Regions from separate parts of the Ligilactobacillus equi DSM 15833 genome, predicted to be linked through region 3. Evidence: predicted binding sites of a transcription regulator. Region 3 holds the regulator's gene; each other region holds the start of a gene.
What was found. The regulator NrdR, encoded in region 3, represses ribonucleotide reductase genes. The targets are predictions, from matches to a motif close to ACACNATATATNGTGT.

Region 1: a site for NrdR is predicted at 1,242-1,257, ahead of nrdD (anaerobic ribonucleoside-triphosphate reductase). Genes of this name have one in related genera too.
Region 2: a site for NrdR is predicted at 1,035-1,050, ahead of FC36_RS03285 (deoxynucleoside kinase). Genes of this name have one in related genera too.
Region 4: a site for NrdR is predicted at 1,143-1,158, ahead of pnuC (nicotinamide riboside transporter PnuC). Genes of this name have one in related genera too.

What each region holds. Positions count from the first base shown of each region.
Region 1 covers NZ_AZFH01000205.1:3,920-6,125, reverse strand. The annotation lists gene FC36_RS11405 (MFS transporter) at 1-541, shown strand, start outside; gene FC36_RS11400 (TIGR01440 family protein) at 591-1,142, opposite strand; gene nrdD (anaerobic ribonucleoside-triphosphate reductase) at 1,346-2,206, shown strand, end outside.
Region 2 covers NZ_AZFH01000022.1:14,762-16,967, forward strand. The annotation lists gene FC36_RS03275 (ABC transporter substrate-binding protein) at 1-499, shown strand, start outside; gene FC36_RS03280 (nucleoside 2-deoxyribosyltransferase) at 533-1,006, opposite strand; gene FC36_RS03285 (deoxynucleoside kinase) at 1,203-1,940, shown strand; gene FC36_RS03290 (CPBP family intramembrane glutamic endopeptidase) at 1,996-2,206, shown strand, end outside.
Region 3 covers NZ_AZFH01000138.1:4,136-6,341, reverse strand. The annotation lists gene mutM (DNA-formamidopyrimidine glycosylase) at 1-151, shown strand, start outside; gene coaE (dephospho-CoA kinase) at 152-754, shown strand; gene nrdR (transcriptional regulator NrdR) at 769-1,263, shown strand; gene FC36_RS07620 (DnaD domain protein) at 1,256-2,206, shown strand, end outside.
Region 4 covers NZ_AZFH01000102.1:9,734-11,939, forward strand. The annotation lists gene FC36_RS06950 (DHH family phosphoesterase) at 1-17, opposite strand, end outside; gene pnuC (nicotinamide riboside transporter PnuC) at 230-994, opposite strand; gene FC36_RS06960 (CPBP family intramembrane glutamic endopeptidase) at 1,211-1,879, shown strand; gene FC36_RS06965 (DUF1002 domain-containing protein) at 1,958-2,206, shown strand, end outside.

The sequences.
Region 1 (2,206 bases), on a different contig from region 3:
AATGTTTACAACGACCTTAATTGTCCAAGCTTCTTTGATGTCAATTTCTCCAATTATCTCACTCTTAGTTAAGGAATTGATGCACAACCACGGCAATGTTTCCTTTGTCAGTGGGGTGGTGGCAGCGGCACCAGGATTTGGAACCTTATTAGCTGCCCGTTATCTGGGAAAAAAAATGGATGCCAGTGGACCGACAAAAGTTTTAATGTGTGGTATGACATACCAAGTTGTTATGTTTTTACCGATGTTCTTTATTCGTGATGTTTGGCTTTTAACTCTTTTCCGATTCTTAATTGGGTTGTCAAGTGCGGCACTTTTGCCGGCCGTGCAAACAGTCCTCACCACCCAAGTTGATAAGCAAGTTTTTGGTCGAATTTTTTCTTACAATCAGTCCTTTCAAGCCGCTGGTGGAGTGGTTGGGCCTCTGATAGGTTCGGCTGTTTCTAGTGTTTTTGATTATGAAGGAGTTTTCCTCTTTACTTCATTATTATTAGCTATCAACCTGGCTTTAATTATGTTGGCGCATAAGAAAATTGCATAAACCAATAACTATAAAAGGTGAAAGTTGCGTAACTTTCACCTTTTTGGACTTAATACGGATTCCAGGAATATTTTGCCCGTGGACCACCGATTAATTTTGGCCGACTGCGGACATAGGTTACATGGGCTTTGCCAATTTCCTTGACCGAAGTTCGCACGGGAATCTGGACATGCTTGACATGCATTCCGATAAAGGTATCACCGATATCCATCCCAGCTTGTGCGACTAAATGTTCTACTTCCACAGGATGGTCAAAAAGTTCAAAAGCCGCGACTTGCGCAGCTCCACCAGCATGAAGGGAAGGGTAAACCGAGACAATTTCTAAATTATGGTCTAGGGCGGCTTGCTTAGGGATTACTAGAGCCCGATTTAAGTGTTCGCAACCTTGGACTGCTAAAGTTACGCCGTCTTTTTGCAGGCGATTATAAATTGTTTTCACAATGATACGGCCAATTTCTAAACTTGAATGCTTACCAATTTGATGTCCTAAAACTTCGCTACTACTGCAACCCAGGACAAAAATATCTCCAGCTTGTAGGTCGGCTTGGGCCAATAATTCTTCCAAACCAGTAGCAACTAACTTTTCAATTTCTACTTCCATATTTGCACCTCATATTCTATTTTTGGTATAACTTTATAAAATTTACTTCGAATACCTATTTAACAATAACACAATATTTTGTGCAATCAATTATACATGAAACTATATATTGTGTTTTTTTATAAAACACGCTAGAATTAAACATGAATTGAAAGTCACAAGACATGATATTGATTAGCATTATTATACTACATATAGAGAGGATGAGTGTGATGAAGGTAGAAACTTTATCTTCTAAGAAACAAAAATTAAAAGTACAAGTAACACGTGCCGATGGTAGTCATACACAATTTCACGTTTATAAATTAAAGGCGGTACTAGCTAAATTAGGGTTAGCTACGCAAACAGCGAGCTTAATTCCCACCATGGTGGCGCAATTAACACCAACTGTAACTACAGCAGAAATTGCCCGAATTTTTGTGCAAACCTTAGTCGATTATGGCTACACGAAAGAAGCTCAAGCTTACCGCGACTATAAGCAAGCTGCGCAAAAGTCATGGGAAGATGAAACTAATCCGGCCAAACGTTTAGCTCGTCTGCAAGCTGCAGATCCGACTTTAGTTCACGAAAATGCTAATAAAGATAGTCGTGTTTTCAACACCCAAAGAGACTTAACCGCTGGTACGGTTGGAAAGACCCTGGGGTTACGTTTAATGCCAGAGCACGTAGCTAAGGCTCACTTACGTGGGGATATTCACTATCACGATTTAGATTACACACCTTGGAGTCCTATGACCAACTGCTGTTTGATTGATTTTAAGGAAATGTTGACCAATGGCTTTAAAATTGGAAATGCTGAAGTAGAGAGCCCTCATTCCATTCAAACTGCTACCGCTCAAATGGCACAGATTATTGCCAATGTAGCTTCCAGTCAATATGGTGGCTGTTCAGCCGACCGAGTAGATGAAGTTTTAGAACCTTTCGCCTATAAGAACTATCAAAAGCACCTCGTGGAAGCCAAGGAATATATTGAAGATTCAGATAAACAAATCGAATTTGCACAAAAGCGGACTAAAAAAGATATCTACGATGCTATGCAAGCCTTGGAATATGAAATCAACACC
Region 2 (2,206 bases), on a different contig from region 3:
TCGAACTTATGAGTCTTACCCGTATCGAATCTCGCGGTATTCGACCTTCTCTTGGGCTTGTATCCGGATGCCAGCGGTGAATAATCGGGTTAATGCGACGGTTGTCGATACTTCGATGGTCGCTATGGCAGCTCATAGTCACCATCCTTATTTAGCCTGGAAATTTATGAGGATGTTGAGTTATGATAGCCAGATTCAAACTAAACTCTTTGATGATTCGCAAGGGGCAGCGGTTTTAAAAAAAGTTATGCAAAGCAAGAATGTTGAAGCTAATTTAGCGGGAAGTGGTAAGGGTGACCAAGCTCTAACGGCACAAAAATTTACTAGTATTATGGCTAAGTCACAAGATGTTCCCAAATTCAAAGAGTATAACGCAGCATTGGGAAAAGTTGATTATCTAATTAATCGTGCGTTGAAGAATGGTGATATTAGTACGCAATTATCAGATATTCAAAGTCAAATTCAAGTGGAATTAAAAAGTGGTTTGGACAAAAAATAGCAAGAGTGATGAGCTCTTGCTATTTTGGTGTCCTTAGATTACATCCCGATTGTTGTTAAAGTGAGGCATCATAACATCAAAATCATAAGTCTTCAAGTCAGTCAATCCATTTTGACTGGCATCAAAGTAAGCGGTCATAGCTTGACGAATCATTAAGTTAAGTTCTTTTTGAGGGTCGAATTGTACGATAACAACCGGTGTGTGGGTTCCATAAGCTAGTCCGACCTCAAACATTGTTCCAGAATCAGCTTCATTGTCACTTTCTTCCATCTTGTAATCAACGATGGCAACCATAACATCATTTTGATAAATTTGGTTAGTGTCTAACATGAAGGCAGCTTTTTGCCATTCAAGGGAACCGAATTCGGCCTCTTGATAAGGGTGTGCCTCTGGTTCAAAAATACGCCCAATAGTAGGATTAGCTTCTAAAGCTTCTCTAACTACTTGGATACGTTCTTTTTGTTGAGGGCTAAAAAATGGGGCAGCTAAGTAAACGTTTTTAGTCATAATTCTCTCCTTTAAAATCCTAATCTTGAGACAAGATATGGTAGTATTTATAGAAAAATCATACCACATCTTGTAAATTTCTGCTTTATTTTTTAGCACAGAACGGGTATTATAGATAGGGCAGGCTAACGTTTTGGGCCTGGAAAAAAGTGGCTGGCGTAAAACCAGCTTAATAAGAAAGGATGCTTCAATCATTTTGATTACTTTATCTGGTATTATCGGTTCTGGGAAATCTAGCCTTACGGAAATTTTGGCCAACGAATTAGGAACCAAAGCGTATTACGAACCTGTAAAGGACAACCCTGTCTTGCCAATTTTCTATAAGGGAAATGAAATTGCTGCTAAAAAGCGAGCTCAAGGAGATAAGGATGCTACCAACCCTTATGCGTACTTGTTACAAACTTTCTTCTTAAACCGTCGTTTCCAAATGATTAAGGCTGCGATGGTGGAAGATAACAATATCTTAGACCGCTCTATTTATGAAGACGAAATCTTTATGAAGATGAATACAGAAATGGGTAATGCGACGGAAGTCGAATATGATATTTACAAGAGCTTACTTAACAATATGATGGAAGAATTGCCATTTGCTTCCCACAAGAAGTCTCCCGACTTGATGATTACCATTAAAGTTTCTTATGAAACGATGTTGAAACGTATCCAAAAGCGGGGACGGGAATATGAGCAAGTTGACCAAGATCCATCATTGGTTGATTACTACCAACGTTTGTTGAAGCAATACGATCAATGGATGGCCGAATATGATGCTTCGCCATTATTAATTATTGATGGTGATAAGTATGATTTTGTATCGGATGTTAATGATCGTGTCGAAGTTTTAGAAACGATTGAAAACCGTTTAGTCGACTTGGGGAATTTAACTCAAGAACAAGCTTTAGAATTACAAGCACAACACAAAAAACTAATTATATAAGAAGAGAGCCTACGGGCTCTTTTTTGTTGTATAATGGCTGTGATGGAGGTGAAACATGAAAAAATTTAAAGGTGACGTATCAGTGCTGTGGTGGCGCTTATTGCAATATTCTCTTCTATTTACGCTCGGAGTCTTAATGACCCGGATAGTAATGAATGAATATCTCGGTCAAAGCCAAACTCAGGTACAAGCTAGTGGGTTACCCTATTTTCTCGGGATTTTTCTGGCGATGCTAGGCCTAAGACAAACTAATTTAAATCAACTTT
Region 3 (2,206 bases):
TGCTTTCCAAAATGAAGGGGGCTTTCAGTTTGAACTTCAAGCTTACCAAAAAACCGGTCAACCATGTCCGCGGTGTCAGACACCAATTGAAAGAATTGTGGTGGGGCAAAGAGGTACCCATTTTTGTCCCAACTGTCAGCAGGTGAAATAGATGACCTTTGTTTTAGGGTTAACAGGAGGCATTGCTAGCGGTAAGTCAACCATTAGTAATTTTTTGGAGAAATACGGCCAGGTTATTGATGCTGATTTAATTGCCCGTCAGGTTGTCGCTCCGAAAAGTCAGGGCCTTGCGGAGATTAGTGCTACTTTTGGGCCAGATTATCTGACAGAAAGTGGCGCGTTAGACCGTGTTAAAATGGGGCAGACAATCTTTAATGATGAAAAACAGCGACAGAAATTGATGACCATTACCAGTCCTTTAATTCGGGCGGAAATTTTACGGCAATTAGCGCAAGCTAAGGAACAAAAGGTACCTTTGGTTGTCTTAGATATTCCGCTTTTGTTTGATGATGGCTATGAAAAATACTGTGACCAAGTCATGGTGGTTTATCTACCTTATGCTTTGCAGTTGAAACGTTTAATGGCGCGCAATGGTTTTAGTCAATCCCAGGCTCAAGCTAGAATTTCCAGTCAGGTTGACTCGCAAAAGTTATTAGCCCAAGCTGATATTGTAATTGATAGTTCGGGAACAGTTGAACAAACCCGACAAAAAGTGATAGAATGGCTAGAGAATAATAATTTTAGCGCGTGCTAGACTGAGGTGAGAAAATGAAGTGTCCCCATTGTCAAAATAATAGTTCCCGAGTAATAGACAGTCGTCCTGCTGATGATGGTAAAGCCATCCGGAGACGACGAGAATGCGAGAAATGTGGTTTTCGTTTTACCACTTTTGAAAGAACAGAAGCAACACCGATCTTAGTAATTAAAAAAGATGGGATGCGCGAGGAATTTAACCGTGAAAAAATTCGCCGAGGGATTATTCGGGCGGCAGAAAAACGTCCGGTTAATATTAAGCAAATCGACCGAATTGTTGAGGAAGTTGAAGATAAGATTCGGGCAGTTGGTGGTAATGAAGTCTCAAGTCAATTGATTGGGCGGTATGTCATGGATATCTTAGTGGATGTTGATGATATTACTTACATTCGCTTTGCGAGTGTTTACCGCCAATTTAAGGATATGAAAGCCTTTGCCCAAGAATTACAAGGCTTAATCGCCCGCAATGAAGGTAAAGAAGCACAACAAATGGTGAAGAAAGATGATTAATATGAATGCAGGCCTAACTTTTGGCTGGAAAGATTTAGATGCTGAAGACAGTTACGTTGTTTCAGCAAGTGAAAAAATTAATGCAGTTGATTTTGGCCAATTAGCTGCTTTATACCAGCCGATTATCGGGACTGCAGCGGTGGGTCTTTATACCTTTTTAGCGCAGGGAATTGTGGCGCACCCCCAAATATCCGATCGTCAAACCCATAAGGGAATGTTAAAAAGGCTGGACTTTGATGTGTCCGCCTTTTATTTTGCCCGCATTCGGCTGGAAGCGTGTGGTTTGTTGAAAACTTTTGTTCAAGAAGATTCTTTAGGGAAGCTTTTTATCTATGAATTGTTGCGGCCTTTATCGGGTTACCACTTTTTTAATGAAGACCTCTTGAGTACGGCTTTATTGGAGAAAGTGGGCAACTACGAGTATCAAAAACTTAAGGAAGAAAACTGTCCTCAAACAGTGGTTCATCCTCAAGCCAAAGAAATTACTAAAACCTTCTTAAATGTTTTTTCAATTCAACAAGATACGCTTATGCAGCAAAGTAGCGGTCCTAAGGAACCGCAAAAAATTAAGAGTCAAATGGTGGATGAGATTGAAGCTAAAATTGATTGGAACTACTTGGCACAACTGGTGCAAAGTAGTCACTTACAAGACGATATTTTGGAAAAACATCACCACAACATCAAAATTGTCAGTGCAATGTATGATTTTAATGAACTTACCTTATTGAAATTAATGCAACAAGCCTATGACTATAATCTTGAGGATTTAAACGATGAACGTTTTCGGACCTTGGCGAAGCAAAGTCATGATCGCTTGGAGGTTAAATCACAGGAAATGGTGCCAAGTCAACCGCTGGCTGAAAGTGCCCCGGTTCCAGAATTACAGCCTAAGAATCAACAAGAAGCCAGTTTGCTCAGAGAATATGGTGAGTTGTTGCAGTCT
Region 4 (2,206 bases), on a different contig from region 3:
GTAAAAAATCTTTTCATTTTATTCCCCGCAATCTCTCTCCTTATAGGAGAGTATTTTACTGACAGAAAATTCATCCTTCATTTTATCACAAGTAACTTATTTTTGCTTGCAAAAAAGCCCCACCGGTTCTTGAATCCCGACGGAGCAATGTTATGAGTTTACAATTTAATTTTAGCGCAAAAAATTCAGTTAAAATAGGAGGGAAAACAAAATTGAAAAAAATTTAATTTTAAACTCTTTCTTCCAAACGGAACCAGCCACGCTTACTAAAGAAAGCATACATGTCATTTAAGAAAAAAATGCTGTAAGAGAAGATTAAAGCAAAATTACCGTCACCTTGCAACATGGTTTGGGTCCAAAGAGCAATCGTAAAGACCGAAGAAATAGTCCATACAAAGTATTGCTCCCGTTTCCGATTTAATTCTAATAAAGAACCAGTAATGGCCATCGCCAGGTTCAAACTGTCTAAGAAGACCCGTGGATCATTGGTCATGCTAAAGAGCCAGTAAACAATCCCCCAAGTTACAAGGAAGAAAATAATATATTTGACCCATTCCAGGGCTGATTCAAATTTTTCAACTTGAATGTCATCATTCCACTTCGGATCTAAAATACAGAAGAGGTCTAAAAAAATCAAGTAACCAATTTGTTCCCAAGCCGTCGCGTAGTTTCCGGCCATAAAACCCGTGGAGGCAATGGCCAGGGCGGAAATAGCTCCAGCCCACCCTTGAATTCCGGAACGGTTAGAAATCCCCAGAACACAGGCCACCGATAAGTTCCCCCCGATAAATGAAAGTAAAGACGCAATTGGGGTTTGACCAAAGGATTGAATTAATGAGATAATTTGTAAGATAAAGTTAAAAGCTAAGAGCGCATAAGAAAAAGCACCCCAACCTTGGCATTGTTTCCACAGCCAAGCAAAATAACCTTTCCGGAATACATTTTTAGAGTATTCTGGCAGGTGGGTTAAGACATCATGATAACGTTCAAACATAAGTTACATCCTTCAATTTTTGATTTACTCCACTGATCAGATGAGTATTTTTACCAACGCCGGTAAAAACGACAAGGATTATTATAGGACATATCTTAGGAGTTGACAAGCGTTTTTTCACTATATATTGTGTTAAAAAATTCAAAAAACACAATATATAGTGTCTGAACTTATCTTTAGTTTTATTCTTGGCACTCAGTGTAATGAGGTGATTTTATGCAAAAAAATTTTAGCCAAAGATGTTTTTCTTGGTTTAAACAGGTTTTAATTTTCATCGGGATGCTAATCTTGATGGAACTCCCCCAATCCGGGCTTTTATTGGCTAATAATAACCAAAATATTTTCTTAGCCTGGGGACTTTTTTTCGGATTTTATGCCCTTTTCTTCATAGTGGCTTTTAAGTTTCTCAAATTCAAGGGGCTCTATCGACCTTGGCAAAGTGGTAACGGAAGATTCTTGTTATGGATGTGGATTACCTTAATGGGCTGTAAAATTATTTTTACCAGTTTAAATATGCTTATTTACCACCAAGAAACCTCTGCCAACGATCAAGCCATCGTAAATTTAATGCAAAAAAATCCCACCACCGCCGTCATGACCGTAGTAATGGCTGTGATTTTCGCCCCCTTGACAGAGGAATTAATCTTCCGCGGACTTTTTATGAATTTTTTCTTCCGTAAAAGTGATTTCTGGGCCATCTTTGTCAGTGGTTTGATCTTTGGGTTAGCCCACAGTTCAACAACCCTAGCCAGTGTCATTCTTTACTGCAGTATGGGCTGGGTCTTGGGGTATACCTACCGCAAAAGTCAAAATTTAGTAGTTTCAACTAGTTTGCACTTTATCAATAATCTACCTGCAGTTTTACTCTTACTTACAGGAAATTAGAATTTCTTTACCCTCCTTGATTTACTTCCATGGTAAAATTAAGGAGGGTAATTTTTTACAATAAGGAGGTTTCTCGTGATGAAACACAAATTACTCGTAACACGGTTAATTTTAATCGCCACACTTTTTTGTGGCTTTTTAACCTTGCCAATCAAGGCCTTAGCCGTGGATGCTAACAGTGCCGATGGTACAACGACCCACACCCTTTCTAAATCCTATGTGGTTTACGGAGCGGGCGTGGCCAAGGAACTTTACAGTAAGATTGATGAGGTCTTAGGTACAGATTCTAACTTTCAAACCTTAACATCCACCGCCGCTGATTACCGT